2 regions of the Bradyrhizobium sp. BR 10261 genome follow, and region 2 is predicted to be linked to the other one. Evidence: predicted binding sites of a transcription regulator. Region 2 holds the regulator's gene; the other holds the start of a gene.

Region 1 (15,226 bases), on a different contig from region 2:
ACGAGTCCGGAGGCTGGCAGGCGCGCTGTAGCGCAGGTTGGTGTCGGCCAGTACGCGCTTCATCTCTTGCTGGGCCGCGAACTCGGCCGCGCAGGCCGGGCAGGCGGCGATATGGGCTTCGACCTCGCGCGCGTGTCCGGCATCAAGCTCGTTGTCGAGCAGCGCGTGAAGCAGGATCTTTGCTTCGTCGCAGGTCATTTCGAGTGCTCCTCTTCCGCCGTCCAGGCCGCGCGCAGCATGGCGCGGGCGCGGGCAAGGCGGGACATCACGGTGCCGACGGGGGCGCCAACGGCTTCGGCAATTTCACGATAGGACAGGTTGTTGATCTCCCGCAGCACGAAGGTCTCCTTGAACGGCTCGGCGAGCGCGTCGATCATCTTGCGGATGGCGCCGGCGTCGCGAGTGCGTAGCACCTCGGTCTCCGGGCTCGACTCGCTCTCCTGCCACATCGGCGTCTGGTCGGCCGCGCCCGGCGTATCCTCGATCGCGGCGTGCGAATGCGAGCGCCTGGCATATTCGGCGTTGCAGACATTGCGCAGGATCGCGAACAGCCAAGGCTTCATCGCCGGGCCGCGATAGCTGTCAAAGTGCTTCAGCGCGCGCAGATAGCATTCCTGCACCGCGTCCTCGGCGTCGGAGGCGTCGCGCAGGAGATAGCGTGCGAGCGTGTAGACGTCGTCGAGATAGGGCAGCGCCGCCTCGCGGAAGCGCTGCGCCTTCTGGAAATCGTCGCTGACGGGCATCGCCTCTCGCTTTGCCTCTTGCTGCGTTTGGTACGTCGTTTCGTCTCTGGGCCTGACCGAAGGCGCGCGAGCCCGGCCGGTGTGGGACCACCGGCCGGGCAAGACAGAGATGCCTTGGTTGGAGACGTTACTCAACCTTGATCATCCCGGTCATGTGCGGGTGCAACGAACAAAAATACTTGTAGTCGCCCGCATCGGTGAAGGTGAACGTGAACTTGTCGTCGGTATCGAGGGTTTTCGACCGGAACTTGCCGGCCGACACCACTGTGTGCGGGATGTCGTCCCGGTTGGTCCAGGTCACGGTCGTGCCGAGCTTGATGTTGAGCTCCGGCGGTTGGAAGACGAAATTGTCGATGTGCACCTCCATGGCGTTGTCGTCGGCACGGGCGGTGACGGGCAGCAGGATGGCCGCGGCCACAGCGACGGAAAAGTCGCGGCGATTGAGCGTCTTCATGGTCAGCTTCTCTTCAACCCTGGATCAACCTTGGAGCGGCGTGTCGATGATGGCGAGCCGCTGCTCGTTCTGCTTGAAGTTGACGCTGGCAACCCCGAGCATCGCTCGGAGCTTGGCGTCCTCGACTTTCATCGGTCCGGGCGAGGGGGCGGTGCCGGGCGCCGGCTGCGGGAAGGCGGTGGAGCGCGCGGTGTGGAAGGTGACGTTGCCCTCGACCTTCTGCATCACCTGATGGATGTGGCCATTCAGCACGGTGACCGAGCCGAAACCCTTGACGTATTCGAGCGCGCGGCCGCCGTCCTCGGTGCCCCAGCCCCATTCCGGATACACCGTCCAGAGCGGGATATGGGCGAACAGCACGATCGGCGTCGACTTCGACTTGCCGCGAAGGTCGTCCTCGAGCCAGGCGAGCTGCTCGGTGCCGAGATTGCCGAGACCGCCGGCCTTGAGATCGACGACGTTGACGAGCCCGATGAAGTGCACGCCGCCGGCGTCGAAGGAGTACCAGCCCTGGCCCTTGGTGCCGCGGCCGTAGCGCTCGCGATAGAACTTCACCTCCTCGTCGAGGAAATCATGCTCGCCGGGCACGTAGTGCACATCCAGCTTGGACTGCGAGATGATGCGGTCGGCATTGTCGAACTCGGCTGCCTTGGACAGATGGGTGATGTCGCCGGTGTGGATCATGAACGACGGCCTGGCCGGCATCGCATTGATCTTGCCTACGGCTTCCTCAAGCGTGCCGAGCGCATTGGGATTCGCCGGCTTGTCGAAGCCGACATGGCTGTCGCTGATCTGGAGGAAGGTCATGCCGGGCGCGGCGGCCGTTGCGGCCTCAGCGGAATCGATGATGCCAAGCGAGCGCGGCACGCCGCCAGTGATGGTCCAGAGCACCCCGGTGCCGGCCCATGTCATGCATTCGAGCACCTTGCGGCGGCTGACGCCGTCGTCCCCATGATTGTGTCCGCTCATCGCAACGTCTCCCTTGGCCCTGAATTGGGCTTCGGGGAGGTGATCGGGGGAGGGGAGGACTTATTCCCGAATGCGATGACGATTTCGTGAGGTAGTTTCGTGGTCCGGACGCGCTGCAACGCGAAGCGTTGCTTCGCAGAGCCGGGACCCAACAGAAAGGCGAGCGGCGCGCCGTGAGATGGGCCCCGGCTCAGCAGCGCATCACTGCGTGCTGCGCTGCGTCCGGGGGCACGAGAGCAATGGCAGGGCTACTACTTCGCATCCTCCAAAATCATCGCAGCCCCCTTCTCGGCGATCATCGCCGTCGGCGTGTTGGTGTTGCCCGAGGTGATGGTCGGCATGATCGAGGCATCGACGACGCGTAGGCCGCCGAGGCCGTAGAAGCGCAGGCGTTCGTCGACCACGGCCAAGGGATCGTTCGCCGATCCCATCTTCGCCGTGCCGACGGGATGGAAGATGGTGGTGCCGATGTCTCCGGCGGCTTTTGCCAGCGAGGCATCGTCGTCCCCGACGGTGGGTCCAGGCAGATATTCTGTGGGTCGATATTTCGCCAGCGCCTTCTGCTGCATCAGGCGGCGCGTGGTGCGGATCGCGTCGGCGCCGACCTGACGGTCGTCGTCGGTCGACAGATAGTTCGGCGCGATGATCGGCTTGTCGTCCGGGCTCGCCGAGCGCAGCCGCACGGTGCCGCGCGAGGTCGGCTGGAGATTGCAGGCGCTGACCGTTATCGCCGGGAAGCGATGCAAGGGATCGCCGAACTTGTCGAGTGACAACGGTTGCACGTGGAACTGGATGTTGGCGCGCGCGCGCGTTGCGTCAGACCGCGTGAAGATGCCGAGCTGCGACGGCGCCATGGTCAGCGGACCACGGCGGCGGAAGGCATAGTCGAGACCCATCAGGCCGCGGCGGAACAGATTGTAGTAGGTCTCGTTCAGCGTTCGCACGCCCTCGACCTTGTAGATCGCGCGCTGCTGGAGGTGGTCCTGCAGATTGCGCCCCACGCCGGGCTTGTCCATCACGATGTCGATGCCGAGCGGAGACAGCCAGTCGGCCGGCCCGATGCCGGAGCGATGCAGCACCTGCACCGAGCCGATCGAGCCCGCGGAGAGGATCACCTCGCGTTTGGCACGGGCCTCGACGATCTCGCCGTTCTGGATGAAGCGCACGCCGACGGCGCGGCCCTGTTCGATGATCAGGCGGTCGACCAGCACATGCTTTTCGAGCCGAAGATTGCGACGCCTCAAGGCCGGCTTGAGGAAGCCGCGCGCAGACGACCAACGCCGGCCGCGCTTCTGGTTGACGTGGAAATAGCTGGTGCCCTCGTTGTCGCCGGTGTTGAAGTCAGGAATGCGCTTGATGCCCATCTCCTCGGCGGCATCGGCGACGGCGTCGAGAATATCCCAGGACAGCCGCGGCGCCTCGATGCGCCAGCCGCCGCCGGCGCCGTGATGCTCGCTGGCGCCGAGGAAGTGGTCTTCCAGCCGCTTGAACAGCGGCAGCACGTCATCGTAGCCCCAGCCGGTCATGCCGAGCTGGCGCCAGTGATCGTAATCGGCAGCCTGGCCGCGCATCGAGATCATGGCGTTGATCGCCGAGCAGCCGCCGATCACCTTGCCGCGGGGATAGGCGAGCGAGCGGCCATTCAGGCCCGGCTCGGCCTCGGTCTTGAACATCCAGTCCGAGCGCGGATTTCCGATGGCAAAGAGGTAGCCGACCGGAATGTGGAACCAGATCCAGTTGTCGTCGCCCCCGGCCTCGAGAATGAGGACGCGGTTTGCGGGCTCCGCCGACAGCCGGTTGGCAAGGATGCAGCCGGCCGTGCCGGCGCCGACGACAATGTAGTCAAACTCACCTTCGAGCCGCCTTGGCATTCCGCTTTCCACCCAAACAGGCGTCATGCCCGGGCTTGCCGTCTTCGCTGAAGCTTCGCCGGCCCGATACCGTGAGCCCGGCGAAGCCTTGGCGGAGCCGGGTCCCGGGCAGCCACGCGCTTTCTGTCCTAATAGGCAGAGGTGGATGGCCGGCACAAGCCCGGCCATGACGAGAGGACAGGGCTACCCTCGATCTGCGGCAGTTAGGTGGACTGGCGCTTGCATGGTAGACGGGCTTGGATTTTCAACAGAGCTAGAGACCCTTCATGCCCATCGTCAACCGCGTCGCCGACCTTCAACCCGATATCCAGGCCTGGCGGCGGGACATCCACCAGCACCCGGAGCTGCTCTATGATGTCCACCGCACCGCAGCATTCGTGGCGGATCGCCTGCGCGAGTTTGGCTGCGACGAGGTCGTGACCGGCATTGGCCAGACCGGCGTGGTCGGCGTGATCAAGGGCAAAAAGCCCGCCGGCGAGGGGCTCAAGGCGATCGGCATGCGCGCCGACATGGATGCGTTGCCCGTCGACGAGCAGACCAATCTGCCTTACGCCTCGAAGACGCCGGGCAAGATGCACGCGTGCGGCCATGACGGCCACACTGCGATGCTGTTAGGGGCCGCGCGCTATCTCGCCGAGACCCGCAATTTCGCCGGCGACGCCGTCGTGATCTTCCAGCCGGCCGAGGAGGGCGGCGCCGGCGGCGCGGCGATGGTCAAGGACGGCATGATGGAGCGCTTCGGCATCGAGCAGGTCTACGGCATGCACAACGGCCCTGGCATTCCGATCGGCTCCTTCGCGATCCGGCCCGGCCCGATCATGGCATCGACCGACGAGGTCGATTTCATGATCGAGGGCCTCGGCGGCCATGCTGCGCGTCCGCACAAATGCGTCGATTCCGTTCTCGTGGGTGCGCAGCTGATCACCGCCTTGCAGTCGATCGTCTCGCGCAGCGTCGATCCCTTGGAATCGGCCGTGATTTCGATCTGCGAATTTCACGCCGGCAATGCCCGCAACGTCATTCCGCAGACGGCGACGTTGCGGGGCACGATCCGCACGCTGACGCCTGATGTGCGCAAGCTGGTCGAGAAGCGGGTGCGCGAAGTCGTGGCGGGCGTCGCCCAGATCACTGGCGCAAAGATCGACCTGCACTACAAGCGCGGTTATCCCGTCGTGAACAATCACGCCGCGCAGACCGAGGTGGCGACGCGCATCGCGAGGCAAGTCGCGGGCGATACCAATGTGGTGGAGATGTCGCCGATGATGGGCGGCGAGGATTTTGCCTACATGCTGGAAGCGCGCCCCGGTGCTTTCATCTTCTGCGGCAACGGCGACAGCGCCGGCCTGCATCACCCCGCCTACAATTTCAACGACGAGGCGATCGTGTTCGGCACGTCCTACTGGGTCAAGCTGGTCGAGGAACAGCTCGCAGCGTCATGACGCGCTGAGCTGAGGCACAACTGAAAAGGGCCCGTGCATCGCACGGGCCCTTTTTGTTGGCATGTCTCGCGGCTCAGAACACGTGCGAGAACAGGTAGTACAGCACGCCCGAGATGATCATCGCGGCCGGCAGGGTCAGCACCCAGGCCATGGCGATGTTGCGGATCGTCGCCCATTGCAGGCCCGAGCCGTTGGCGGCCATGGTGCCGGCGATGCCTGATGACAGCACGTGGGTGGTCGAGACCGGCAGGCCGTAGACGTCGGCGGCGGCAATAGTGGCGGCCGCGGTGATCTCGGCGCAAGCGCCTTGCGCATAGGTCAGGTGCGTCTTACCGATCTTTTCGCCGACGGTGACGACGATGCGCTTCCAGCCGACCATGGTGCCGAGACCAAGCGCGATGGCGACCACGATCTTCACCCAGCCGGGGATGAACTTCGTCGCGCTGTCGAGCGAGCCCTTGTAGGCGTTGAGCACGGCGACGTCGGCGGCGCTGAGCTCGGCCTCCTTGTCCTTCATCAGGAAGCGCAGCGCTTCCGATGCGAGATACATGTCGTTGCGGGTATTGCCGACAAGGTCGGCGGGCACTTTGGCGAGCGAACCGTAGGTGATCACCTGCTTGGCGATGTCGCGCACCAGCACGGCGAGCGACGGGAACGTACCGCCAGTGACCTCGCGCTGCGCGACATAGTTGGTCACGGCCGGCCGCGGATTGCCGATCACGCTGTAGCCGGCGGCCTTGCCCTCGATGATCCTGCTGGCGGCTTCCGAGTTCTGGACGAACGCGGCGATCTGGCTCTCCGGCAGCGCGCGGTTGAGCGCGTAGGCGGTCGGCACCGTGCCGATCAGGATCAGCATGATCAGGCCCATGCCCTTCTGACCGTCATTGGAGCCGTGGAAGAAGCTCACCAGCGTGCAGGTGAGGATGAGGATGCCGCGGATCCACCACGGCGGCGGCTGGTCGCCCTTCGGCTCGCCGAACAGAGCGGGGGTGGCGCGCAGCAACACGGTGCGCAGGATCAGCAGCAGGCCGGCGGCGAGCGCGAAGCCGAACAGCGGCGACAGCAGCAGCGCCTTGCCGATATTGGTGGCCTGGGTCCAGTCGACTCCGGAGGTGCCGCTGCGGCCATGCAGGACCGCGTTCATGATGCCGACGCCCATGATCGAGCCGATCAGGGTGTGCGAGCTCGAGGCCGGCAGGCCAAAATACCAGGTGCCGACGTTCCAGATGATGGCGGCGATCAGCAGCGCGAACACCATCGCGAATCCGGCGCTGGAGCCGACCTGGAGGATCAGCTCGACCGGCAGCAGCGAGACGATGCCGAAGGCGACCGCGCCCGAGGACAGCAGCACGCCGAACAGGTTGAACATGCCGGACCACACCACGGCGACGTGGGCGGGCAGCGAGCGGGTGTAGATCACGGTCGCCACGGCGTTGGCTGTGTCGTGGAAGCCGTTCACGAACTCGAAGCCGAGCGCGATCAGGAGCGCGACGAAGAGCAGGAGGAACGGAGCGAAGGACTTGACCTGAGCGCCGGAGGCATCGACGTCGACCCAGATGCTGTAGGCGACGAAGAGCAGCGCGGCGGCGATCACGCCCATGTAGATCACGCCGGTGAGCGGATGAAATCCACGATTGAGGTCTGGCCCCTTACTCAAGGCAGGCTCGATCGAGCCCGGCAAAGCAACGTCACTCATCGGAAATTCTCCTGTCCCAAGGCCCCGATTTTGCGCGCGGCATGTGACAGGCGGTTGAAATGGCGGAAAAGCCGCCGAAATGACGGGAGTGCTCGACGGCCTTTTGCTGTGCATCGGAGCCGCGTCAGGCGGCGCGCGGGGCTTTCTTCTGCAACGCGGCGGCGATCTTCAGGTCTTCGACAAAGCGCTGATATTCCATCACCTTCGCCTCGGGATCGGGTAGCCGCAGCAAATAGGACGGATGCACCGTCACCAGAGCCTTGCGACCGTCGGTGAGGTCTATGAGCCGGCCGCGCGTCTTGCCGATAGGCGTGATCTTGCCGAACACGCTTTGCGCGGCGGTCGCGCCCATCGCAACGATGAGATTGGGCTGTATTGCCGAAACTTCCCGCTCATACCATTGCCGGCAGGCTTTGATCTCCGGTGTTGCCGGCTTCTGGTGCAGGCGGATCTTTCCGCGCGGCACGAATTTGAAGTGCTTCACGGCGTTGGTGACATAGACCTTCTTGCGGTCGACGCCGGCCTCCGCAAGCGCGCGGTCGAGCATCTGGCCGGCCGGGCCGACGAAGGGATGGCCGGCGAGGTCCTCCTTGTCGCCGGGCTGCTCGCCGACCAGCATGATGGTGGCGTTCTCGGGGCCTTCGCCGAACACCGTCTGCGTCGCATTCTTGTAGAGCGGGCAGGCGCGACAATGCGCAGCCTCTTCGCGAAGCGTTTCGAGATCGTCGGCGGCAGGTTTACGTTTCATCGGAGCCTCCGGCCGTTTCTGAGGCTTGTGCGGATCGGTTGCGGCGTTGGCGATCATGGCGCCGGTCATGCGCTCGGCGTCCTCGATCAAGGGCTTAATGATCGAAGCCTCGGGCAGGTTCCTCCAGTATTTCTTCGGCATCTCCGTCTGCATCGCTTTCACCTTCAGGCGTGCCGGATTGAAGATGCTGGCGTAATAGCGCCGCCAGGTTTCCTCCAGCCGGTCTTCGCCCGGCGCTTCGCTCTTGCTCACGCCCGGCGTGAACGAGAGCGCATGGCCGTCCCAATGCGCGCAGAGATCGGGCGTCAGGATCGACCAGGGCATGTCGGCAAAGCGTCTTGCGAAGAACGGCGCCGCGAGCTCGACGATGTGATGTTCCGGCTCGAACCAGGCGACGTAATGGGCGTCGCGCTCGCGGCCGATCTCGCGAAAGCGCACGAAGGCGTGCATTTTGTGCTCGTCGCGATGGACCGCGCGTGCCATCGCCGTGACCAGCGCAACATCGGGATCGGTCGCGACCTCGATCAGATCGTGATTGTCCTTCAGCCGCCAGAGCAGCCGATAGAGGATCGCAAAGCGCTCGCGATCGCGATGCAGGATTGCTGATTTTGCGAGATCGACGAATTTACCTGATACATTGAACGTGCCGTCATTCACTTCGAGGATCGGCGACGGTGCGGGAGGCGCAAACAACTCCGCTTCGCCGCCTTGCACGGCCCAGGTGACGTCAGTGGGCTGCACATGATGAAGCACGAGGCTGCGGGCGGCTTTGCGCCAACCGTCGAAATCGGTTTCGCTGTCGAGCGTCATGTACTGCATCAGAATCCAAACCCTAATTGTGTTGCTTTCGGCTTGAATCGTTCGATCAGTCCGGCAGCATCGAGACGATGCGGCGAAGGGCGGTGATCGCTGAGAATGATGAACGGCAGCGCCTTGTGCTTGGGCACGTGCAGCCGCGCCAGGTCGGAGAGGCGGATCGTGGTGGTGCGCCGCGTCGCGATGATGCGCTCGACCGCCTTGGTGCCGAAGCCCGGCACCCGCAGCAGCTCCTCGCGGCTGGCGCGGTTGACGTCGAGCGGGAAGCGGTCGCGATGGCGCAGCGCCCAGGCAAGCTTCGGATCGATATCGAGCGGCAGCATGGCGCTGTCGTCGACGATCTCGCCGACGTCAAAGCCGTAGAAACGCATCAGCCAGTCGGCCTGGTAGAGCCGGTGCTCGCGCAGCAAGGGCGGCTGCACCAGCGGCAAGGCGCGGCTGGCATCGGGGATCGGGCTGAAGGCGGAGTAGTAGACGCGCCGCAGCCGGTAGGAGCCGTAGAGATTGGCGCTGGTGTGGAGGATGGTTTGATCGTTCGCGCTGTCGGCGCCGACGATCATCTGCGTGCTTTGCCCGGCCGGCGCGAAACGCTGCGGTCTTGCCTTCGTTTTTGCGTTACGGCCTTCCTCGGCCTCGTCGAGCTTCAGCCGCAGCCGGCCCATGGTGCGGCGGATCGCGCGCACGTCTTTCTCGGGCGCGAATTGCTGCAGGCTCGCGGCTTCAGGCATCTCGATGTTGATGGAGAGACGGTCGGCATATTTGCCGGCCTCCGCGATCAGCGCATCGTCAGCTTCCGGAATTGTCTTGAGATGGATGTAGCCGCGGAAGTGATGCTCCTCGCGCAGCTTTTGCGCGACGCTCACCACTTGCTCCATCGTGTAGTCGGGGCTGCGGATGATGCCGGAGGAGAGAAACAGTCCCTCGATGTAATTGCGCCGGTAGAAGTCGAGCGTCAGCTTGACCAATTCGTCGATGGTGAAGCGGGCGCGCGGCACGTTGGAGGAGGCGCGGTTGACGCAATAGAGGCAATCGTAATTGCAGGCGTTGGTGAGCAGCACCTTGAGCAGCGAGATGCAGCGTCCATCGGGCGCGTAGGAATGGCAGATGCCCATGCCGGGCGCAGTCGAGCCCATGCCCTTGCCGTCGCTGGAATCCCGCTTCTCGGTGCCGCTGGAGGCGCAGGAGGCATCGTACTTGGCGGCATCCGCGAGAATTTCCAGCTTGCGTTGTATGTCCATGTTTGAATCTCTTTGATTCCGCTCATGAATCTTTGGCACGCCAATTCGATTGACTCTTCGGCTGCCGTTAGCTTTATATTAGAACATATCATGAACAAATGAGCCAGCCGTTGGTTCTTCTTTTGAAAGCCACGGCATCAATCTTTGAGGAGCGGCGAGCATGAGCGGCGCACGCATGAGCGCGCTTGCGACCTTGCGCAGCCAGATCGAACGGATCGAGACGGCGGAGGTCGTGCATCATCAGGACCGCGTCGCGCTTGGTCACGGCGAAGTAGACCGCGCGCTGAAAGGCGGGCTCGCGCGCGCGGCGATCCACGAGGTGTTTTGCGAAGGGCGCCAGGGCGCGGCCGCGACCGGCTTTGTCACCGGGCTTGCGGGCCGCGTCACGACGCAGCGGCCGCTATTGTGGGTGCGGCAGGATTTCTCGGAGATCGAGACTGGTGCGCTGTCGATGAGCGGGCTCGCCGAGCTCGGCCTCGATCCGCGCCGCGTGGTGATGGTGCGTGCGGCTGACGTGGAGAGCGCGCTGCGCACTTCGGCCGATGCGCTCGCCTGCGATGCGCTCGGCGCCGTCGTGCTCGAGCTCTGGGGCGAGATCAGACAGTTCGACCTGGTGGCGAGCCGCAAGCTGACGCTGGCTGCGCAAGGCTCAGGCGTCACCGGCCTGTTGCTGCGGATGGCGGCGCGGCCGCTGCCGTCGACCGCGGAGACGCGCTGGATGCTGCGCGCGGCGCATTCACCGCCGGGCCCGATGTGGGATGCCTGGGGCGCGCCGCGCTTCGATGCCGAGCTGTTGCGCAATCGTCATGGCCCGTGTGGCCGGTGGATCATGGAATGGAATTGTGATGAGTGCCAATTCAGTGAGCCGTCGACGTATCCTCAGCCTATGGCTGCCGCGCCTGCCCATCGATCGGATCCAGCGCTTCTTCAGCAGCGCCGGGCTGGGTAAGAATAACAATGAGCCGAACATTGTCGTCATCAAGGACGTTAATGCATTGGTGATCCATGCGCTGGACGAGGCTGCAGAGCGCCTCGGCCTGTATATCGGCCAACCGCTGGCCAATGCGAGGGCGATGTGCCCAGATTTGAAAGTGTTCGACGCCGATGTCGTGGCCGATGCGAAGACGCTCAGCGACATCGCCGATTGGTGCGACCGCTTCACGCCGCTGGTGGCGCTCGATCCGCCGCATGGGCTGTTCCTCGATATCACCGGCTGCGCGCATCTGTTCGGCGGCGAGGCTGCCTTGTTGCAGACGCTGGTCCGGGCGCTCGGTCGACAAGGCTTTGCCGTCAGTGCGGCCATCGCCGGCACGTCGGTCTGCGCGCGCACGCTGACGCGGCAGGCCACGGGCAGCATCGTTGCCGATGGCGAAGAGGCGGCGGCGATCGACCGGTTTCCGGTGTCCGCGCTCGGCGCGGACGAAGCGATCACCACCGGCCTGCGCCGCGCCGGCCTGAAAACCATCGGCGATGTCGCATCGCGCTCGCCGAACGAAATCACGGCGCGGTTCGGCGCGCGGTTTTCCACGCTGCTCGCGCATGCGCTGGGGCAGGGCGATGCGCCGATCAGTCCGCGCAAGCCGCTGCCCGATTACATCGTGGAAAAACGCTTTGCCGAGCCGATCGCGACCGACTCCATGATCGCGATGACGCTGTCGCGGCTCGCTGACACGTTGATCGCGTCCATGGAGAAGCAGGGCAAGGGCGCGCGCCGGCTGGAGGCCGCGTTCTTCCGCACCGACGGCGCGGTGCGCACGATCATGGTCGAGACCGGGCGTCCGGTGACGCGAAGTGCCGTCATTGACCGGCTGTTCCGCGAGCGTCTAGATGCGCTCGCCGATCCGCTCGATCCCGGCTTCGGCTTCGACATGGTGCGGCTGTCGGCGAGCCGCACCGAGATCGTGGTGCAGGAGCAGCGCGATCTCGATGCCCATGTCCATGACAATGACGAACTCGCCGCGCTGATCGACCGCATTGCCGCGCGCATCGGCGGAAAGCGCGTCGTCGTGCATCTGCCGCAGGATACCCATATTCCCGAGCAGGCGGTGCTGGCCGCGCCAGCCCAGCATCATCTCGCTGCGGCCATGCAGGCCGAATGGCCAGATCGTGCCGAAAGCGAGCCGCCGCTGCGCCCCCTCAGGCTGTTCGACCAGCCCGAGCCGGTCACCGTGCCGTTTGCGACCGTGCCTGACGGTCCGCCGCATCAATTCACCTGGCGGCGCGCGAAACATGCGGTGGTGCGGGTGGAAGGACCCGAACGCATCGCGATGGAATGGTGGCGACAGGACGGCAAGCAATTGACGCGGGATTATTTCCGCATCGAGGACGCCGAAGGCCTGCGCTTCTGGATTTTCCGCGACGGTCTTTATGAAGGGGAGGTGTTCGACGCCGACGGCGAGCCCGCTCCGCCTCGCTGGTATGTGCACGGTCTCTTCGCATGAACATTCCTGCCTATGCCGAGATCGGCATCACCACCAATTTCTCCTTCCTGCGCGGCGGATCGGATCCGCGCGCCTATGTGCATCAGGCCAGCAAGCTCGGCATTCCCGTGATCGGCATTGCCGACCACAACACGCTCGCCGGTGTGGTGCGGGCCAGGAACGAGCTCGGCAATGACAAGGTGCTGCACAAGCCAAAGCTGCTGATCGGTGCGCGCATCGTCTTCATCGACGGCACGCCCGACATTTTCGTCTATCCGCGCGATCGCGCCGCTTATGGCCGGCTCTGCCAGCTCTTGACCCGGGGCAAGCGCGGCGACGACATCACCCGGATCGAGAAGGGCGAGTGCCGTCTCGGCTTCGCTGATCTGTTGGAGTTCGCGGAGGGCCAGCTCCTGATCCTGACGCTGTCGCACCGGTTCGATGATGCGCAGGCGCTGGATGTGCTTGCAAAGCTGAAAGCAAGCCGCGCCGAGGGCGTGTGGCTGGCGGCGAGCCTGATCTATCGCGGCGACGATCGCCGCCGCCTGGCGCGGCTCGATGATCTCGCCGCCAAAGCAAAAGTGCCGCTGCTCGCGACCAACGAGGTGCTTTATCACGATCCCGGCCGGCGTCCCCTCCAGGACGTGCTCACCTGTATCAGGGAAAAGACCACGATCGAGGCGGTCGGACGCAAGCTGGAAGCCAATGCCGAGCGCTTTCTGAAGACGCCCCGCGAAATGGCGCGGCTGTTCCGCGATGTCCCAGAGGCGATCGCGGAGACAATGCGCTTTGCCGACAGGATCGAGTTCTCGCTCGACCAGCTCAGATACCAATATCCCGATGAGCCGGTGCCGCCGGGCAAGACCGCGCAGGGACATCTGGAGGATCTGACCTGGGCGGGCGTCGACAAATATTTTGGCGGCAAGATCGACGACAAGCTGCGTGCAACGCTCAAGAAAGAGCTCGCGCTGATATCAGAGCTGAAATACGCGCATTACTTCCTCACCGTGCACGACATCGTCCATTACGCGCGCAGCCAGAACATTCTGTGCCAGGGGCGGGGATCGGCGGCGAATTCGGCCGTCTGCTACGTGCTCGGCATTACCTCGGTCGATCCAACCAAGGTCGATCTGTTGTTCGAGCGTTTCATCTCCAAGGAGCGGCTGGAGCCGCCCGATATCGACGTCGATTTCGAGCATTCGCGGCGCGAGGAGGTGATGCAATATGTCTATCGCCGCTATGGCCGCCACCGCGCCGCGATCATCGCCACCGTCATCCACTACCGCCCGCGCAGCGCCATCCGCGACGTCGGCAAGGCGCTCGGCCTGACCGAGGACGTTACCGCTGCGCTCGCCGACACCGTCTGGGGCAGCTGGGGCAAGGGCCTCAACGACATGCAGGTCCGGCAGGCCGGGCTCGATCCGCAAAATCCCCTGATCAACCTTGCGGTCGAGCTTGCGACCGAGCTGATCGAATTCCCGCGCCATCTGTCCCAGCATGTCGGCGGCTATGTGCTGACCCAGGACCGGCTCGACACCTATGTTCCGATCGGCAACGCCGCGATGGACGATCGCACCTTCATCGAATGGGACAAGGATGACGTCGATGCACTCAGTATGATGAAGGTCGACGTGCTCGCACTGGGCATGCTGACCTGCATCAGGAAATGTTTCGATCTGATCGACCAGCACAAGGGCAAGCGTTGGGTTCTTGCGACCGTTCCGCAGGATGACCCCAAGGTTTACGACATGCTGTGTGCCGGCGAGTCGCTCGGCGTGTTCCAGGTCGAGAGCCGCGCCCAGATGAACATGCTGCCGCGCCTGAAGCCGCGGACCTTCTACGATCTCGTCATCGAAGTCGCGATCGTGCGCCCGGGGCCGATCCAGGGCGACATGGTGCATCCCTATTTGCGGCGTCGGAACAATCTGGAGAAGGTGACGTATCCCTCGCCATCACCCGAGCACGGTCCCGCGGACGAGCTCTACAAGGTACTGCACAAGACCAAGGGCGTGCCCCTGTTCCAGGAACAGGCGATGCGCATCGCGATCGAGGCGGCGAAATTCACCCCCGAGGAAGCCAATGGCTTGCGCCGCTCGATGGCGACTTTCCGCAATGTCGGCACCATCGGCCAATACGAGGAGAAGCTGATCGGCAACATGGTCGCGCGCGGCTATGATGCCAACTTCGCCAGAAGCTGCTTTGACCAGATCAAGGGTTTTGGCTCCTACGGTTTTCCGGAGAGCCATGCCGCGAGCTTTGCGCAGCTCGTCTACATCTCCTCATGGCTGAAATATCATCATCCCGACGCGTTCTGTTGCGGCCTGTTGAACTCGCAGCCGATGGGTTTTTACGCGCCTGCGCAGATCGTCGGCGATGCCCGCAAGAACGGCGTCGAGGTCCGCGAGATCGATGTGTCCTACAGCTTTGCGCAGAACACGCTGGAGAATACTGACGGCAGATATTGCGCGGTGCGTCTCGGCTTTCGCCAGATCGACGGCTTTCATTGGCTTGATGAGGATGAAGAGAGGCTGAAACGCTTGCAGCTGTCATTCCGGGGCACGCGAAGCGTGAACCCGGAATCTCGAGATTCTCAGGTGCGCAAGTGCGCACCAGAGTTCGACGCTGGCGCGTCGCCCCGGAATGACGGAGCAACCGACTGGGCTGACCGCATCATCAAGGCGCGCAACCGCCTTCCCTTCACCTCGCTCGAAGACTTCGCCCGCGACACCGGTCTGCCCAAGCGCGCGCTGATCCTGCTCGCCGATGCCGACGCGTTCCGCTCGCTCGGGCTCGACCGCCGCGAGGCGCTGTGGCAGGTGCGACGCCTGCCTG
Region 2 (15,226 bases):
CGGCCTGCAGATGGCCGCGCATCTGCGATTCGGCGATCGTGTCGACGCGACCCTTCAGCTCGGCCGGGACGTCCTGGAGGATCTCGATATCGGGGGCGATGCCCTGAGCCTGGATCGAGCGGCCAGACGGCGTGTAGTAGCGCGCCGTGGTCAATGCCAGCGCGCCATTGCCGGTGCCGAGCGGAATGATGGTCTGCACCGAGCCCTTGCCGAACGAGCGCGTGCCGATGATCGTAGCACGCTTGTGATCATGCAGCGCGCCCGCCACGATTTCCGACGCCGAAGCCGAGCCGCCATTGACCAGAATAACAAGCGGCTTGCCCTTGGTGAGGTCGCCGCCATGCGCAGTGAAGCGCTGGGTTTCTTCCGGATTGCGTCCGCGGGTCGAGACGACCTCGCCGCGCTGCAGGAACGCGCTCGATACCGACACGGCCTGGTCGAGCAGGCCGCCCGGGTTGTTGCGCAGATCCATCACATAGCCAATGAGCTTGTCTTGCGGGACGTCCTTGGAGATCGAGGCGATCGCCTTCTTCAGGCCGTCGGTGGTCTGCTCGTTGAACGAGGTGACACGGATGTAGCCGATGTCCCCGTTCTCCACGTGGAAGCGGACCGGGCGGACATGGATGATCTCGCGCGTGATCGCGACATCGAGCGGAGCATCGGCGCCCTTGCGCACGATGGTCAGCTTGGTCTTGGTGTCGACCGGCCCCTTCATCTTGTTGACGGCCTGCTCGAGCGTCATGCCCTGCACGTTTTCGCCGTCGATCTTGCTGATGAGGTCGCCGGACATGATGCCGGCCTTGGACGCCGGCGTGTCGTCGATCGGGGAAACGACCTTGACCAGGCCCTCTTCCATCGTGACCTCGATGCCGAGGCCGCCGAACTCGCCGGAGGTCGTCTCCTGCATCTCGGTCCAGGCCTTGTCGTTCATGTAGCGGGAATGCGGATCGAGTGAGGTCACCATGCCCGTGATGGCGCCTTCGATCAGCTTGGCATTGTCGGGTTTCTCGACGTAGCTCGCCTTCACCCGCTCGAAAACTTCCCCGAACAGGTTGAGCTGGGAATATGCATCATCCGCGCCTGCCGCCGCCCGAGCCGCCCATGGTCCGCCCTGCGGACCTGATACGAGGAGGGTCAGGCACGCTCCGGTGAGCGCGCCCAGGGGGAAGAGCAGGGTTTTCCGCATGGAATGGGTGGCCTTTTCGCTGAGCGGTTCTATTGAGGCTGGGCAGCCGCCATGCAAGTGGCGATCCAGCCCGGTTCTCACAATATCATTCTGGTTTCTTCAAGGCCGGCCTGCCACGCCGGCGGGTACGCGGTAAAAATCCCTTCGCCTAAGCCTAAACATTTGGCAACGTTCGCAAGATCGGCCCCGTTTCCAGCGGGAATCAGTCGACCGGACGGCGCCTCGCAGCTATGCCATTTTAGGATGGTCTTGGAGCGCCGGACGGGATAGGCGATGGCACAATTGCTTCAAATTCTCGGGAGGATAACAATGAACGAAGCACTCCGGCCGGAACGGAACGTCGAACTCGGCGCCAGCAACGAGCCGTTCCAGAACCTGCACGAATTCATCCGGAAGGCGCGTTCCAATCTCAACCAGAACGCCTGGGACTACATCGTCGGCGCGGCCGAGACAGAGACCACGATGCGCCGCAACCGCATGGCGCTGGACGAGATCGCGTTCCGCCCCCGCGTGCTGCGCGACGTGCGCAAGGTCAGCGGCTCGGTCGAGCAGTTCGGCCGCAAGATGCGACTGCCTGTGGTGCTCGCCCCCGTCGGCGCGCTGGAGATCTTCGATCCCCTTGGCGCAGCCAGTGTCGCGCGCGCCGCCGGTGCTTTCGGCGCATCGCACATGCTCAGCTCCGTGTCCGAGCCGGGTCTGGAAAAGACCGCGGAGGCCGCGCCCGATGCGCTGCGCCTGTACCAGCTCTACGTCCGTGGCGATGACGCGTTCGTCGCGGACGTCGTCAGCCGGGCGCAGAAGGCCAATTATGCCGCCTTCTGCCTGACCGTCGACACCGCCCATTACAGCCGTCGCGAACGCGACATCGCCAAGCGCTATGTTCGCGAGAGCCGTCTGCGCGCCACCGGCGGCGACTACCAGAAGGGGCTGGAGTGGCGGACCGTGAAGATGATCAAGGACAAATTCAAGATCCCCCTGATCCTCAAGGGCATCGCCACCGCCGAGGATGCCCTGATCGCGCTCGATCACGGCGTCGAATGGATCTACGTCTCCAACCATGGCGGCCGCCAGCTCGATCACGGCCGCGGCGCCATGCATGTGCTGCCCGAGATCGTCGACGCCGTGAAAGGCCGCGCCAAGATCATGGTCGATGGCGGCTTCTGCCGCGGCACCGACATCGTCAAGGCGATCGCGGCGGGCGCCGACCTCGTCGGCATCGGCCGGCTGCAATGCTGGGCGCTGGCCGCAGCCGGCGAGACCGGCGTAACGCGGATGCTGGAACTGCTGGAGGACGAGGTGCTGCGCTGCCTCGGCCTGCTCGGTGCCACCTCCTTCGCCGAGGTCGACAAGTCCTGCCTGCACCCGGCCACCGCAACCAATGTACCGAGCGTGTTCAGCGCGTTCCCGCTATTCGACCACGAGCCCTACCGATACTGACCCGAAAGGATGCAATGACCTCGCTCTCTCCCGGCAGCGCAGATGCGCTTCTGTTCGATCTCGGGCGCGTCGTGCTCGACATCGATTTCTCCAAGGCGATCGCCTGCTGGGCGGGACATGCCGGCTGCGAGCCCGAAGCCATCGTCGCCCGCTATGTGCGCGACGAGGCCTACCGCCTGCACGAGGTCGGTAAGATCAGCGATGAAGACTATTTTGCCTCGCTGCGCTCCTCGCTCGGAATCTCCATTTCGGATGTCCAGTTCCTCGAGGGGTGGAACGCGATTTTCGCGGGCGAGATGCCTGGCATCGGCGAGCTGCTGCCGCGCGCGGCAAGGCAGATGCCGGTCTACGCCTTCTCCAACACCAACCGCCCGCATGTGGACTATTTTTCCAGGGAATATGCCGACCTGCTCGGCCATTTCCGCGAGTTGTACCTGTCCTCCAGCATCGGCCTGCGCAAACCGGATGCGGAAGCGTTCGACCACGTCGTGGCCGCGATGGGCGTACCGGCGAGCCGGATCGTGTTCTTCGATGACCTCGCCGAGAACATCGAAGGCGCGCGCGCCCGCGGCCTCACCGCGGTCCATGTGACCTCACACCACGACGTCGGCGTCGCGCTGAAGGCGCTGGGAATCTGATCGGGCGGCAATTTCCGGAACAATTTCGCCCGAAGACGAGGAACCAAAGCTCTTTGTGCATTTTTGTACGGAGTTCCGGGAACGGAATGCCCCCTTCCGGACTCTTGAGTCCGCTGGGACTTCCATGGACGGACATATCGCGTGTTGGGCAAAACATACCTCACCAAGCAGGCCTCGCTGCTGGTCAAATTCGCCAAGACCACTTCGGACGCCGAGCTTTCTGCCAAGCTGATGAGCAAAGCGGCCGATCTGAAATCTCAGGCAGATCCGATGCCCGACCGGGATCAGGGCCCCAAGGCGCCCGACGTCGCTGAAGTGGAAAACGCGGCAAGGGGAAATCCCATAACGCGGGCGTGACGCTGCCCACAGTTCTGCCCCCGTCGGACCGGTCTGCCGGATCATGCTGGACATGAGCCCTAGTGCCCGAAGCGTAAGCTTCGCAGCAGTATAGCCCTTTTTGCGTCGGCCCTCCCGCTCGGCTAGAACCTTGCCCGACCGAGTCCTTGATCTCGTTGCGGGAGTTCGCCGTGGCACTGATGCCGGTTTCCGATGCGCTTGCCGCCGTGCTCGCCGGTGCGGAGCCTTTGGCTGAGGAAATGATCGCTCTGGATCAGGCCTTCCATCGCGTGCTCGCGCGGGACGTCTCGGCGCGGCGGACGCAGCCGCCCGAGGCGATGTCAGCGATGGATGGTTATGCCGTTCGCGCGGCTGATGCTGCGAAGGTTGATGCGCAGCTCACGGTGGTCGGCGAGGTTGCAGCCGGCCGCCCATTTGCGGGAACGGTCGGTGCCGGCGAAGCCGTCCGGATCTTCACCGGCGGCGTCGTTCCCGCCGGCGCCGATGCGGTCGTGATCCAGGAGGACACCATCGCGGACGGCAAGCGCATCACGATCAAGGAAGCCGCCGTCGCCGGGCGGCACATTCGCCCCGCCGGGATCGACTTCCGCGAGGGCGACGTGCTCCTGCGCAAGGGCGCACGGCTCACCGATCGGGACCTTGCGCTCGCCGCGGGCATGAACCATCCGCAGCTGAGCGTTCATCGCCGTCCTAAGGTCGCGATTCTCGCAACCGGCGACGAGCTGGTGATGCCGGGCTCGACACCCGGCCCCGGCCAGATCGTCTATTCCAATGGCTACGCCCTGCACGCCCTCGCCCGCAGCGAGGGTGCCGACACCATCGATCTCGGCGTCGCCGCCGACACGCTTGCCGCCACGACCTCGGGCATCCGCCGCGCCCGCGAATCCGGCGCCGACATCCTGATCACGACCGGCGGAGCGTCTGTCGGTGACCACGATCTGGTGCAGCAGGCGCTTCGGCACGAAGGTATCTCGATGGCGTTCTGGAAGATCGCGATGCGGCCGGGCAAGCCGATGATGAACGGGCAGCTCGGGCCGATGCGCGTCATCGGCCTGCCCGGCAATCCCGTGTCATCCTACGTCTGCGGCTTCCTGTTTCTGGTGCCGCTGATTCGCGCGCTGTCGGGCCGCTCAATGATTCATCATCGCCGCGAACGCGCCGTGCTCGGTCGCGACCTCGGGGCCAATGACCAGCGCGAGGATTATCTGCGTGCGCGTCTGGAGACGCGGGACGACGGCACGCTCGTCGCTCTTCCCGTCAACCACCAGGATTCCTCACTGTTGGCGAATCTCGCTGCGGCACAGGCACTTCTCGTGCGCGCGCCGTTCGCAGCGAAGGCCGCTTCCGGCACGCCTTGCGAGGTCTTGCGACTGCCGGAGTGAGCGCGCCGACGCAACTGTTCCGCGAACTTTGTCGCGTTCACGGTAAATTAAGCAGTTGCGGAACATGTATCGAACATATAGGGTCCGTTCATGATTTGTTTCGAGCATGTAGCGGCTTACTGCTGAATTCAGCGTCTCGGAATCGAGCGACATCGTCAGGGGGATTTTGGTCGAGATGTTAACGCGCAAACAATACGAGCTCCTGCGGTTCATCAGCGAGCGATTGAAGGAAAGCGGCGTGCCGCCCTCCTTCGACGAGATGAAGGATGCGCTCGACCTGCGCTCCAAGTCGGGCATCCATCGCCTGATCACCGCGCTTGAGGAGCGCGGCTTCATCCGCCGCCTGCCCAACCGGGCCCGCGCCATCGAAGTGATCAAGCTGCCTGAACTCCAGGCGGCTGCCGGCAGCCGTCGCGGCTTCACGCCGAGCGTCATCGAGGGCAATCTCGGCAAGGTGCGCACGATGTCGAGCCCGCCCGTCGATGAGGGCGAACGCCCTGTCGCAGTTCCCGTGATGGGCCGGATCGCGGCCGGTACGCCGATCGAGGCCTTGCAGACGCGCAGCCACACCATCAGCGTCCCGCCCGACATGCTCGGCGCGGGCGAGCACTACGCGCTCGAAGTCCGCGGTGATTCCATGGTCGATGCCGGCATTCTCGACGGCGACATGGCGCTGATCCAGCGCAACGAGAGCTGCGACACCGGCGATATCGTGGTGGCCCTGATCGACGACGAGGAAGCCACGCTCAAGCGTTTCCGCCGCCGCGGCGCCTCGATCGCGCTCGAGCCGGCAAACGCCGCCTACGAGGTCCGGATTCTGCCGCCCAACCGGGTCAAGATCCAGGGCAAGCTGATCGGGCTGTACCGCAAATACTGAACGCGGCGCACGCCGCCACCTGGCAAGCGCGCCCTCAAGGTTGAAGCGGACGATTGTCCGCTCCGGCTGGATAGTTTTTCTGGTTTTCTCCAGATTATCCGGCCACCTCTCCCGCGCTACATCCCCGGCACGCCATGACGAAGCACGCATCGCTTCGCAGGCCTTGCGAGACCGAGGAGACCGCCATGCGTAAGATCATTCTGAGTACCGTCGCGATGGCGCTGATCGCAATATCAGCGTCGCAAACCTTCGCTGCGCAGCCGCAGCATCACGTTCGCAGGTCGCCACAGGCGACGAACGAACAATTCCGCAATGCCCGCAACGCCGTCGGGCAACAGGCGCAGCCGGCCTGGCCTTATTCGGGTTGGTCGGCACCGGCTGGGCGCTAACGAAGAAGCTCTCGGAATGCACGGAAGCAGCCTTTGTTCCTCGGACATCTGAAAAAGAAATTGTGATGGCAGCCTGCAGACTCAAGCCGCAGATTTGCCCCCAACATGGCATATGATCGCAGGCTTCCACTCTGATAGAGGCCTGCGCCTCAGAAGAGGCGCGGGTGCTCTATCGCTGATGAGGAGCACCCGATGTGTGACTATAGCTTGCATGCCGTCGCGACGCGTCCCGCAGAAGTCGGCGAGACGATCGTCACGACAACCTTCCGCGGCACCTCGACGCGCGGCTTCGCCTCCGAAGCCGACATGTCGGTCGCGGTCTGCCTGCTGCCGGGAACGGAGCTCGCCTTCGCCGACAACGTCCGCTACGACAACAGGTGGATCTGGACGCGCACTATCAATTCGCGCGTCGGCAAGTTCGGCAAGGTCGATCCGCACATTCCCGATCGTCATCACGACGCGATCGAATTCCCCGATGGCAAATACGTGCTGGTGACCCAGCTCGTCGAAGGCCAGCGCGCAACCGTGCTGCAACTGCCGGTGACCCAGCCGCTCGGTGAGCGCGAGCACAAGCCGCAAGTTGCCGCCGACAGACAGCCGACACCTCCGGTCCTGCCGATCGGTTGAACCGGCCTAATTTGGGCATGATCTCCGCGCAAACGCGTTTTCGCGTTTGTCGCGCCGGAGGACCGCTACAGACTTTTCCGGATCATGCCTCAATCCTCGGCCTGAAGATCGGCCTCGGACGGTGTTGCGTCCTTGGCGCGCGGAGCTGCGGACCGCGGCATGAGGGTCCCTTCGAAATCTCCATCGCCGGCCGCCGCCGGCGACCAGGGGCGGTTTGCGCCTCTCGCCCTCGCCGCCGCAATGGCAAAGCCATCGCCGCGACGTGTCAGCGCTAGCGCGCCCTGGCTCGCCAGACGCGGCCGATCGATCACCATCCCGGTGCAATCCGGCGGCGCAGGCTTTGCCGTCACCACCAGGGCCGCGCGACTGCAATCATCAGCCAGCGCGTCGATGCGGAGCGCCAGCGCGACCATGTGGCCGTCGGCAAGCGGCGTCACGCAGCCGGCATCGTCGCACGACACGCCGTCGCCGAGCGAGCTGCTCGCCGCATCGCGTGGATCAGCGTCCGCTGCAAGCCACTCCTTCAGCAGGAAATTGTCCTTCTTCGCCCTGATCAGGTGCAGCTGACCGTCCCTGGCGCGCACCGCGACGTTCTGACCGTCACCGGCAATCAGAATATCGGGTTGCCGGACGGAAAGACTCCAGACGGTCGCCGCCATCAGCACGAATGCTCCCGACCAGCGCAGCGGCGTGCGCAAAAGACCCAGCAGGATCAGGCCCAAGCTCGCAGCGATCAGCGGCGCCGTGCCGAAGGCCGCGACATGACCGACCGCACCCGGTAGTGCCGCCACCCAGCGCGTGACGAAAATCATCCAGTCGATGCCGATCCCCATCAGCCACCAGAACACGCCGTCCAGCCCGAAGGGAGCGGCGAGCAATCCGAGCAGCCCGGCCGGCATCACCAACGCCGAGACCACCGGCATCGCGCCAAGATTGGCGAGCACGCCATAAGGCGTGACACGGTGGAAATGGAAGGCGGCGTAAGGCGTGGTCGCAAGTCCCGCGATCATGGAGGCCATGAACAGCATCGCGATCTCGCGGCCTCCCCACAGCGCGATGCGCGCGGTCGCCGAATGATCGGGCGAGGCCAACAGGCTCGGCATGCCGATCTGCACCATGGCAACGAGCCCGAGCGTTGCCGCGAACGACATTTGAAAGCTTGGATGCACCAGCGCTTCCGGCGCGACCGCGAGCACGATCAGCGCCGCCACGGCCAAGGTGCGAAACGTGATCGCGCGGCGATCCACGATGACAGCGATCAGCACCACCGCGGTCATGAAGAACGATCTCTGCGTCGCGACTTCGGCGCCCGAGAGCAGCAGATAGAACGCTGACGCAACCAACGCGGCGGCGGCCGACCATTTCTTGATGGGAAGGCCCGCTGCCAGTCCCGGGATGAGCGCCAGCAGCGCGCGGACCGCGAAAAAGACGACCCCCGCGACGACGGCCATGTGATAGCCCGAAATCGAGAGGACGTGACCGAGCCCCGAGATGAACATGGCGTCGTTGACGGGCGTCGTAATCGCATCGCGGCGGCCGGTGAGCAGCGCGGTCGCGATGGCGCGGTTATCGCCGTCGAGCGTGGCGCGGATGCGCGCGTCGATCGCATCGCGCAGGCCCTGCATGATCGCGGCATAGCGTAGCTGCAATCCGCCCGACACGGCCGGCGTCACAGTCGTGATCGCCCCCATCGCAAAACCGGAGGCGCCGATGCCCTGGAAGAACATGTCGCGCGAGAAATCGTAGCTGCCCGGACGCAATGGCGACAGCGGCGGCATCAGCCGCGCCTTCAGCTGCACGAAGCTGCCGACATCGGGCGCGGTTCCCTTGCGCACGGAGAGGCGGACGCGCTCGAGCTTCACGTCGCTGCGCTGCGCCTCCATTGCCGTGACGCGCAGCACGAAACGGTCGGTGCGTTCGCGGATGTCGCGCGTCTCGACGAAGCCCGACAGCGACACGGAATACAGCGGCTTTGCGAGCACGGTATGCGCGATGCGTGCCGTCTTCCACGTCGCCGCGGCAAAGCCGGCCGCGACCGCCGCGATCATGATTGCGGGCGCAAACAGGCGGCTTCGCCGCAACAGGACGGCGCCAGCCATGAGCGCGGTCGCCGTCGCAATCGTGACCCAAAGCAGCGGCTCGTGGTCGGCGGCAAAATAAAGCGCGATGCCGCAGCCGAAGGCGACGGGCATCCAGGGAAATAGCCGGCCCGCACCAGCCTCGGCCTTGGCCCATTCGCGCAGCTGCCCGACGACCGCGGGCCAGACGCCCGACCCCGCCGGCACGAACCCGCCGGCCGACGCGGCCCGGCCCGTCGGCCAAGTCCCTGCGATCGGCGTCCCGGCAATGCCTTGCGACAGACGCTGCGGCCGGCCCGGCTCCGCCATTCCCTTGGCAACCCCTGCGATATCAGACGGGCGCAGAGGCTACCGGAACGTGCAGGCCGCCGAATAGCGGTACGGATCGAGAACGAAAGGGCCGCGCCCCTACTTTTCCTCTTCCATCGTCACGGCGACGTCCGCCTTGGCCGACAGCCGGACCTTGTTGCCCTCGACACCGGCGACGAGGCCCTTGTCGATGAAATGGTGGTGACCCCGGTGGCTGCCCTCACCGCTGTCCTTCTTGGTCAGCTTGATGCGGTTGCCCTCGACCTTGTCGACCGTGCCGACATGGACGCCGTCGGCGCCGATGACTTCCATATGCTCTGCGATGTTTTGCATGGCGGGATCCTCTGATGGATCCGCCTCAACGCGGCGACAGCACGTTCGTTTCCATCGCTGGAATGACGATGCCGTGCGTCAGATCAACGGCGCCTTCGCCGAGGCGTGGTGATTGACGATCTTCCAGTCGCCGTCCTCGCGGATGATGACCCAGCTCATCTTGACGACGAGATCAGAGCGTTCGCCGGCGAAGTTGAACGTGATGGTTGCGCCCATGTTGATCAGGTCAGAACCGGCCTGCGCCGCCTGCACGTCGGAAAATGCCGCGCTCGGCTCGCGCCAGCGCGGCAGGCCGTTGAAATAATCGGTGACGCCATCCCTGCCCCGATAGAGCTTTGGGTTGGAGCCGAAGAAAAAGGTGTTCTTCGAATAGAGCGATGAGAGCGCGACCGCATCGAGCGTTGCGAAGCCGGCGCACCATTTCGCGATGGTGGCGGAAACGATGGCATCGGCCTCACCGCTCATTCGTTTGTCAGCCCTTGGCCACTTCCTTCGCGAACGTATCGCGCAGGCCGATGGTGCGTGAAAACACCGGCTTGCCGGGCGTGGAGTCCTTGTCGCGCACGAAATAGCCCTGGCGCTCGAACTGCATCGGCTCGCTCGAATTGCTCGCGGCAACCGAGGCCTCGACCAGGGCATCGCTGAGGATCTCCAGCGAGTTCGGATTGAGATCGGCCGCGAAATTCGAGGCGTCCGGGCTCGGATTGGCGAACAGCTGGTTGTAGATGCGGATTTCCGCCGGCACTGAATTGGCCGCAGGCAGCCAGTGCATGGTCGCCTTGACCTTGCGGCCATCAGGCGCGTTGCCGCCCTTGGTCGCGGGATCGTAGGTGCAGCGCAGTTCCACCACCTCGCCCTTGTCGTTCTTGATCACGCCGGTGCACTTGACGAAATAGGCGTAGCGCAGCCGCACCTCGTTGCCGGGTGAGAGGCGGAAGAACTTCTTCGGCGGGTTCTCCATGAAGTCGTCCTGCTCGATATAGAGCTCGCGCCCGAACGTGATCTTCCGCGTCCCTGCCGAGGGATCATCCGGATGGTTGATCGCCTCGAGCTCCTCGGTCTGCCCTTCCGGATAGTTCTCGATCACGATCTTGAGCGGCTTCAACACCGCCATGCGGCGCTGCGCCGTACGGTTCAGCTCCTCGCGGATGCAGAATTCGAGCATGCCGACATCGACCACGCTGTTGGCCTTGGCGACGCCGATCCGCTTGACGAATTCGCGCAAGGCCGCCGGCGGCACGCCGCGGCGGCGCATCCCCGCCATGGTCGGCATGCGTGGATCGTCCCAGCCGGCGACATGGCCGTCGCGGACGAGCTGGGTCAGCACGCGCTTCGACAGCAGCGTGTAGGTTAGATTGAGCCGCGCCATTTCGTACTGATGCGGCTTGGACGGCACCGGCAGCTTTTCGATGAACCAGTCGTAGAGCGGCCGGTGATCCTCGAACTCAAGCGTGCAGATCGAGTGCGTAATGCCTTCAATCGCGTCCGACTGGCCATGGGCATAGTCGTAGCTCGGATAGATGCACCATTTGGTCCCGGTGCGCGGATGGTGCGCATGCAGGATGCGGTAGAGCACGGGATCGCGCAGATTGATGTTGCCCGAGGACATGTCGATCTTGGCCCGCAGCACGCGCGCGCCGTTGGGGAATTCGCCCGCCTTCATGCGGCGGAACAGGTCGAGGTTCTCCTCCACGCTGCGGTCGCGGAACGGCGAGTTCTTGCCGGGCTCGGTCAGCGTGCCGCGCGAGAGGCGGATCTCCTCCTGGGACTGGTCGTCGACATAGGCGAGCCCGTCGCGGATCAGCTTCTCCGCCCATTCATACAGGCGGTCGAAATAATCCGAGGCGTAGAACAGGTTCTTGCCCCAGTCGTAGCCGAGCCAGTGCACGTCGGCCTGGATGGAATCGATATATTCCTGCTCTTCCTTGACCGGATTGGTGTCGTCGAAGCGCAGATGGCAGCGGCCTGGAAACTCCTGGGCGATGCCGAAATTGAGCGCGATCGACTTGGCGTGGCCGATATGCAGGTAGCCGTTCGGCTCCGGCGGGAACCGGGTCACGATCTCCTTGTACTTGGCCTGATCGAGGTCGGCCTGGATGATGTCACGAATGAAATCGCGCCCAACCTCAGTCGCCACCGGTTCTGTCATTACGAAAAATCCTGTAGGGAAATCAGCGGTCCTTCTGCCAAATTCGCGTGGCTGAGCCAAGAGCTTAAGGCATCCGCTGCCGGGCTTTAGTTATGCTCCGGTCCTGTTATATACCACCGCCTCCCATGCATAGGCCCTGCCACGAATGACTGATCCCATCGTCACCCGCTTTGCTCCCTCCCCAACCGGCTTCCTCCATATCGGGGGCGCCCGCACGGCGCTGTTCAATTGGCTCTATGCAAAGAAGCACGGCGGCAAGATGCTGCTGCGGATCGAGGACACCGACCGGGAGCGCTCCACCGAGGCCGCGATCGGCGCGATTCTTGACGGGCTGAAATGGCTGGAGCTCGGCTGGGATGGCGACGTCATCTATCAGTTCAGCCGCGCCGCCCGCCATCGCGAGGTCGCCGAGCAGCTGCTCGCCGACGGCAAGGCCTATCGCTGCTACGCCACCGCCGAGGAGCTCGCCGCCATGCGCGAGAAGGCGCGCGCGGAAGGGCGCACCCGTCTCTATGATGGCATGTGGCGCGATCGCGATCCGGCCACCGCGCCTGCTGACGTCAAGCCGACCATCCGCCTTCGCGCGCCGCAGACCGGCGAGACCGTGATCGAGGACCAGGTCCAGGGCCGCGTGGTCTGGCAGAACGAGAACCTCGACGACCTCGTCCTGCTGCGCGGTGATGGCAACCCGACCTACATGCTCGCGGTGGTCGTGGACGACCACGACATGGGCGTCACCCACGTCATCCGTGGTGACGACCACCTCATCAACGCCGCCCGCCAGAAGCAGATCTACGATGCGATGGGCTGGGCGCTGCCGAACATGTCCCACATCCCGCTGATCCACGGTCCGGACGGGTCAAAACTCTCCAAGCGCCACGGCGCGCTCGGCGTCGATGCCTACCGCGCCATGGGATACCTCCCGGCCGCGCTGCGCAATTACCTCGTCCGTCTCGGCTGGAGCCATGGCGACCAGGAGATTTTCTCGACCGAGGAGATGATCGCGGCGTTCGACCTCGCCAATGTCGGCCGCGCCGCCGCCCGCTTCGACTTCGCCAAGCTGGAGAACCTCAACGGCCACTACATCCGCCACGCCGACGATCAATCACTCGTGAAAATGTTCGAGGACGTGCTCGACCACGTCGTGCCCGCGCGTGACGAGATCAAAGCCAAGTTAAACGACACCACGCGCGCCCAGCTGCTCAAGGCCATGCCGTCCCTGAAAGAGCGCGCCAAGACGCTGCTCGAGCTGATCGACGGCGCCTATTTCATCTTCGCCGACCGGCCGCTGCAGCTCGACCCGAAGGCGGCGGCCCTGCTGACGGCTGACAATCGCAAGCTGATCGGCCAGCTTCATTCCGCGCTGGAGAAAGTCGAGACCTGGAGCGGTGCGACCACGGAGGCCGCGCTACGCGCCTTTGCCGAGGAAAATAGTCTCAAGCTCGGCGCGGTTGCCCAGCCTTTGCGGGCGGCCCTGACCGGCCGCACCACCTCGCCCGGTATATTTGAGGTTTTGGACGTGCTGGGACGCCAGGAAAGCCTCGCCCGGCTTGCAGACCAGGCCAAGGAATAGGCTACGACGTAAGTCCACCTTGCGTGGCGCCATCTTGCAGCGCACACAGCAATAATATACCCATCTTGGCCGTACCTTCTGGAATATCCGGCCTGCCCCACCACGTCTTCGGGGCCTTCCGGGTCCGGCCCGTTTCACCTTACATCGGGGACCTCTGATGGACGCAAAATCGAGCAATAAGACCGCCACGCTGACGGTCGGAAACAAGAACTACGATCTCCCGATTCACAGCGGTAGCGTCGGACCTGATGTCATCGATATCGGCAAGCTGTACGGCCAGTCCGGCCTGTTCACTTACGACCCCGGCTTCACCTCGACCGCGAGCTGCCAGTCCAAGATCACCTATATCGACGGTGACGCGGGCGTGCTGGAATACCGCGGCTATCCGATCGAGCAGCTCGCCGAGCACGGCGACTTCCTCGAGACCTGCTATTTGCTGCTCTACGGAGAGCTGCCGACCGCCGCGCAGAAGAAGGATTTCGACGACCGCGTGATCCATCACACGATGGTGCACGAGCAGATGGCCCGCTTCTTCCAGGGCTTCCGCCGCGACGCCCATCCGATGGCGGTCATGGTGGCCTCGGTCGGCGCACTCGCCGCGTTCTATCATGACTCGACCGACATCAACGATCCCAAGCAGCGCATGATCGCCTCCATGCGCATGATCGCGAAGATCCCGACGCTGGCGGCGATGGCCTACAAGTACACGATCGGCCAGCCCTTCATGTACCCGAAGAACTCGCTGAAGTTCGCCGAGAACTTCCTGCACATGTGCTTCGCCGTGCCTTGCGAGGAGTACAAGATCAACCCGGTGCTCGCTGACGCGCTGGACAAGATCTTCATCCTGCACGCCGACCACGAGCAGAACGCCTCGACCTCGACGGTGCGCATCGCCGGCTCCTCCGGCGCCAACCCGTTCGCCTGCATCGCCGCCGGCATCGCCTGCCTCTGGGGCCCGGCGCATGGCGGCGCCAACGAAGCCGCGCTGGCGATGCTCGCCGAGATCGGCACCGTGGACAAGATCCCGGAGTTCATCGCCAAGGTGAAGGACAAGAACTCCGAGGTCCGCCTGATGGGCTTCGGTCACCGCGTCTACAAGAACTACGATCCGCGCGCCAAGATCATGCAGAAGATGTGTCACGCCGTGCTCAAGGAGACCGGCCATGGCGACGATCCGATGCTGAAGGTGGCGATGGAGCTCGAGAAGATCGCGCTCAGCGACCAGTACTTCATCGACCGCAAGCTCTACCCGAACGTCGACTTCTATTCGGGCATCACGCTGAAGGCGATGGGCTTCCCGGTCTCGATGTTCACCGTGCTGTTCGCGGTCGCCCGCACCGTCGGCTGGATCAGCCAGTGGAGCGAGATGATCGAGGATCCGCAGCAGAAGATCGGCCGTCCGCGCCAGCTCTACACCGGCGTCACCCGCCGCGACTACGTCGCGATCAAGGATCGGAAGTAAGTCTTCGCCGATACGGCTTTCGAAGCGGCGCCATCGCAAGATGGCGCCGTTTTCGTTTTGCGCAGGTGCCGTAGGGTGGGTTCGCCGAAGGCGTAACCCACCACAACTTCGTTCCGCGAATGCGGACGCGTGGTGGATTAGCCCTGCAGATGCGCCTCGCGCATCTGCAGGGCTAATCCACCCTACGAGACCGACCGCGCCTCTTGCTGCCCCGCACAACAACAAGTCGGCGCATCACACCGACGAGCGCTTGACAGTTGAAACGCTCCGCGCGCAAATTCTTACACTAAGTAAGAATGACGACAGGGATGGAAATGCCGGAGCAGCCGAGAAGTCGGCGGCAGACGCGCGCTGCCATTTTGACTCACTTGCTTCAGTCCGGCGGTTCGTTCCGGCCGCCGCTGGCGAAAGCCGTGCGCTTGTCCGAAG

Evidence for each region. Region 2 encodes LexA, which represses DNA repair genes until DNA is damaged. Its sites were predicted from a motif close to TGTTCNNNNTGTGTTCNG; they were not measured.
Region 1: the regulator LexA is predicted to act here: its motif matches at 10,054-10,071, upstream of HYH07_RS18210 (putative DNA modification/repair radical SAM protein).

What each region holds. Positions count from the first base shown of each region.
Region 1 covers NZ_JACOFQ010000014.1:69,503-84,728, forward strand. The annotation lists gene HYH07_RS18170 (anti-sigma factor) at 1-198, opposite strand, end outside; gene HYH07_RS18175 (sigma-70 family RNA polymerase sigma factor) at 195-743, opposite strand; gene HYH07_RS18180 (cupredoxin family copper-binding protein) at 871-1,197, opposite strand; gene HYH07_RS18185 (metallophosphoesterase) at 1,222-2,166, opposite strand; gene HYH07_RS18190 (GMC family oxidoreductase) at 2,418-4,037, opposite strand; gene HYH07_RS18195 (M20 aminoacylase family protein) at 4,304-5,476, shown strand; gene HYH07_RS18200 (inorganic phosphate transporter) at 5,550-7,172, opposite strand; gene HYH07_RS18205 (UdgX family uracil-DNA binding protein) at 7,297-8,739, opposite strand; gene HYH07_RS18210 (putative DNA modification/repair radical SAM protein) at 8,739-9,974, opposite strand; gene HYH07_RS18215 (ImuA family protein) at 10,135-10,923, shown strand; gene HYH07_RS18220 (DNA polymerase Y family protein) at 10,820-12,415, shown strand; gene HYH07_RS18225 (error-prone DNA polymerase) at 12,412-15,226, shown strand, end outside.
Region 2 covers NZ_JACOFQ010000031.1:69,925-85,150, forward strand. The annotation lists gene HYH07_RS29310 (S41 family peptidase) at 1-1,186, opposite strand, end outside; gene HYH07_RS29315 (alpha-hydroxy acid oxidase) at 1,496-2,623, shown strand; gene HYH07_RS29320 (HAD-IA family hydrolase) at 2,638-3,261, shown strand; gene HYH07_RS29325 (hypothetical protein) at 3,403-3,618, shown strand; gene glp (gephyrin-like molybdotransferase Glp) at 3,789-5,000, shown strand; gene lexA (transcriptional repressor LexA) at 5,176-5,877, shown strand; gene HYH07_RS29340 (hypothetical protein) at 6,063-6,266, shown strand; gene HYH07_RS29345 (hypothetical protein) at 6,459-6,893, shown strand; gene HYH07_RS29350 (ComEC/Rec2 family competence protein) at 6,983-9,280, opposite strand; gene HYH07_RS29355 (DUF2171 domain-containing protein) at 9,380-9,613, opposite strand; gene HYH07_RS29360 (nuclear transport factor 2 family protein) at 9,692-10,078, opposite strand; gene HYH07_RS29365 (glutamine--tRNA ligase/YqeY domain fusion protein) at 10,086-11,762, opposite strand; gene gltX (glutamate--tRNA ligase) at 11,908-13,335, shown strand; gene gltA (citrate synthase) at 13,493-14,797, shown strand; gene HYH07_RS29380 (ROK family transcriptional regulator) at 15,106-15,226, shown strand, end outside.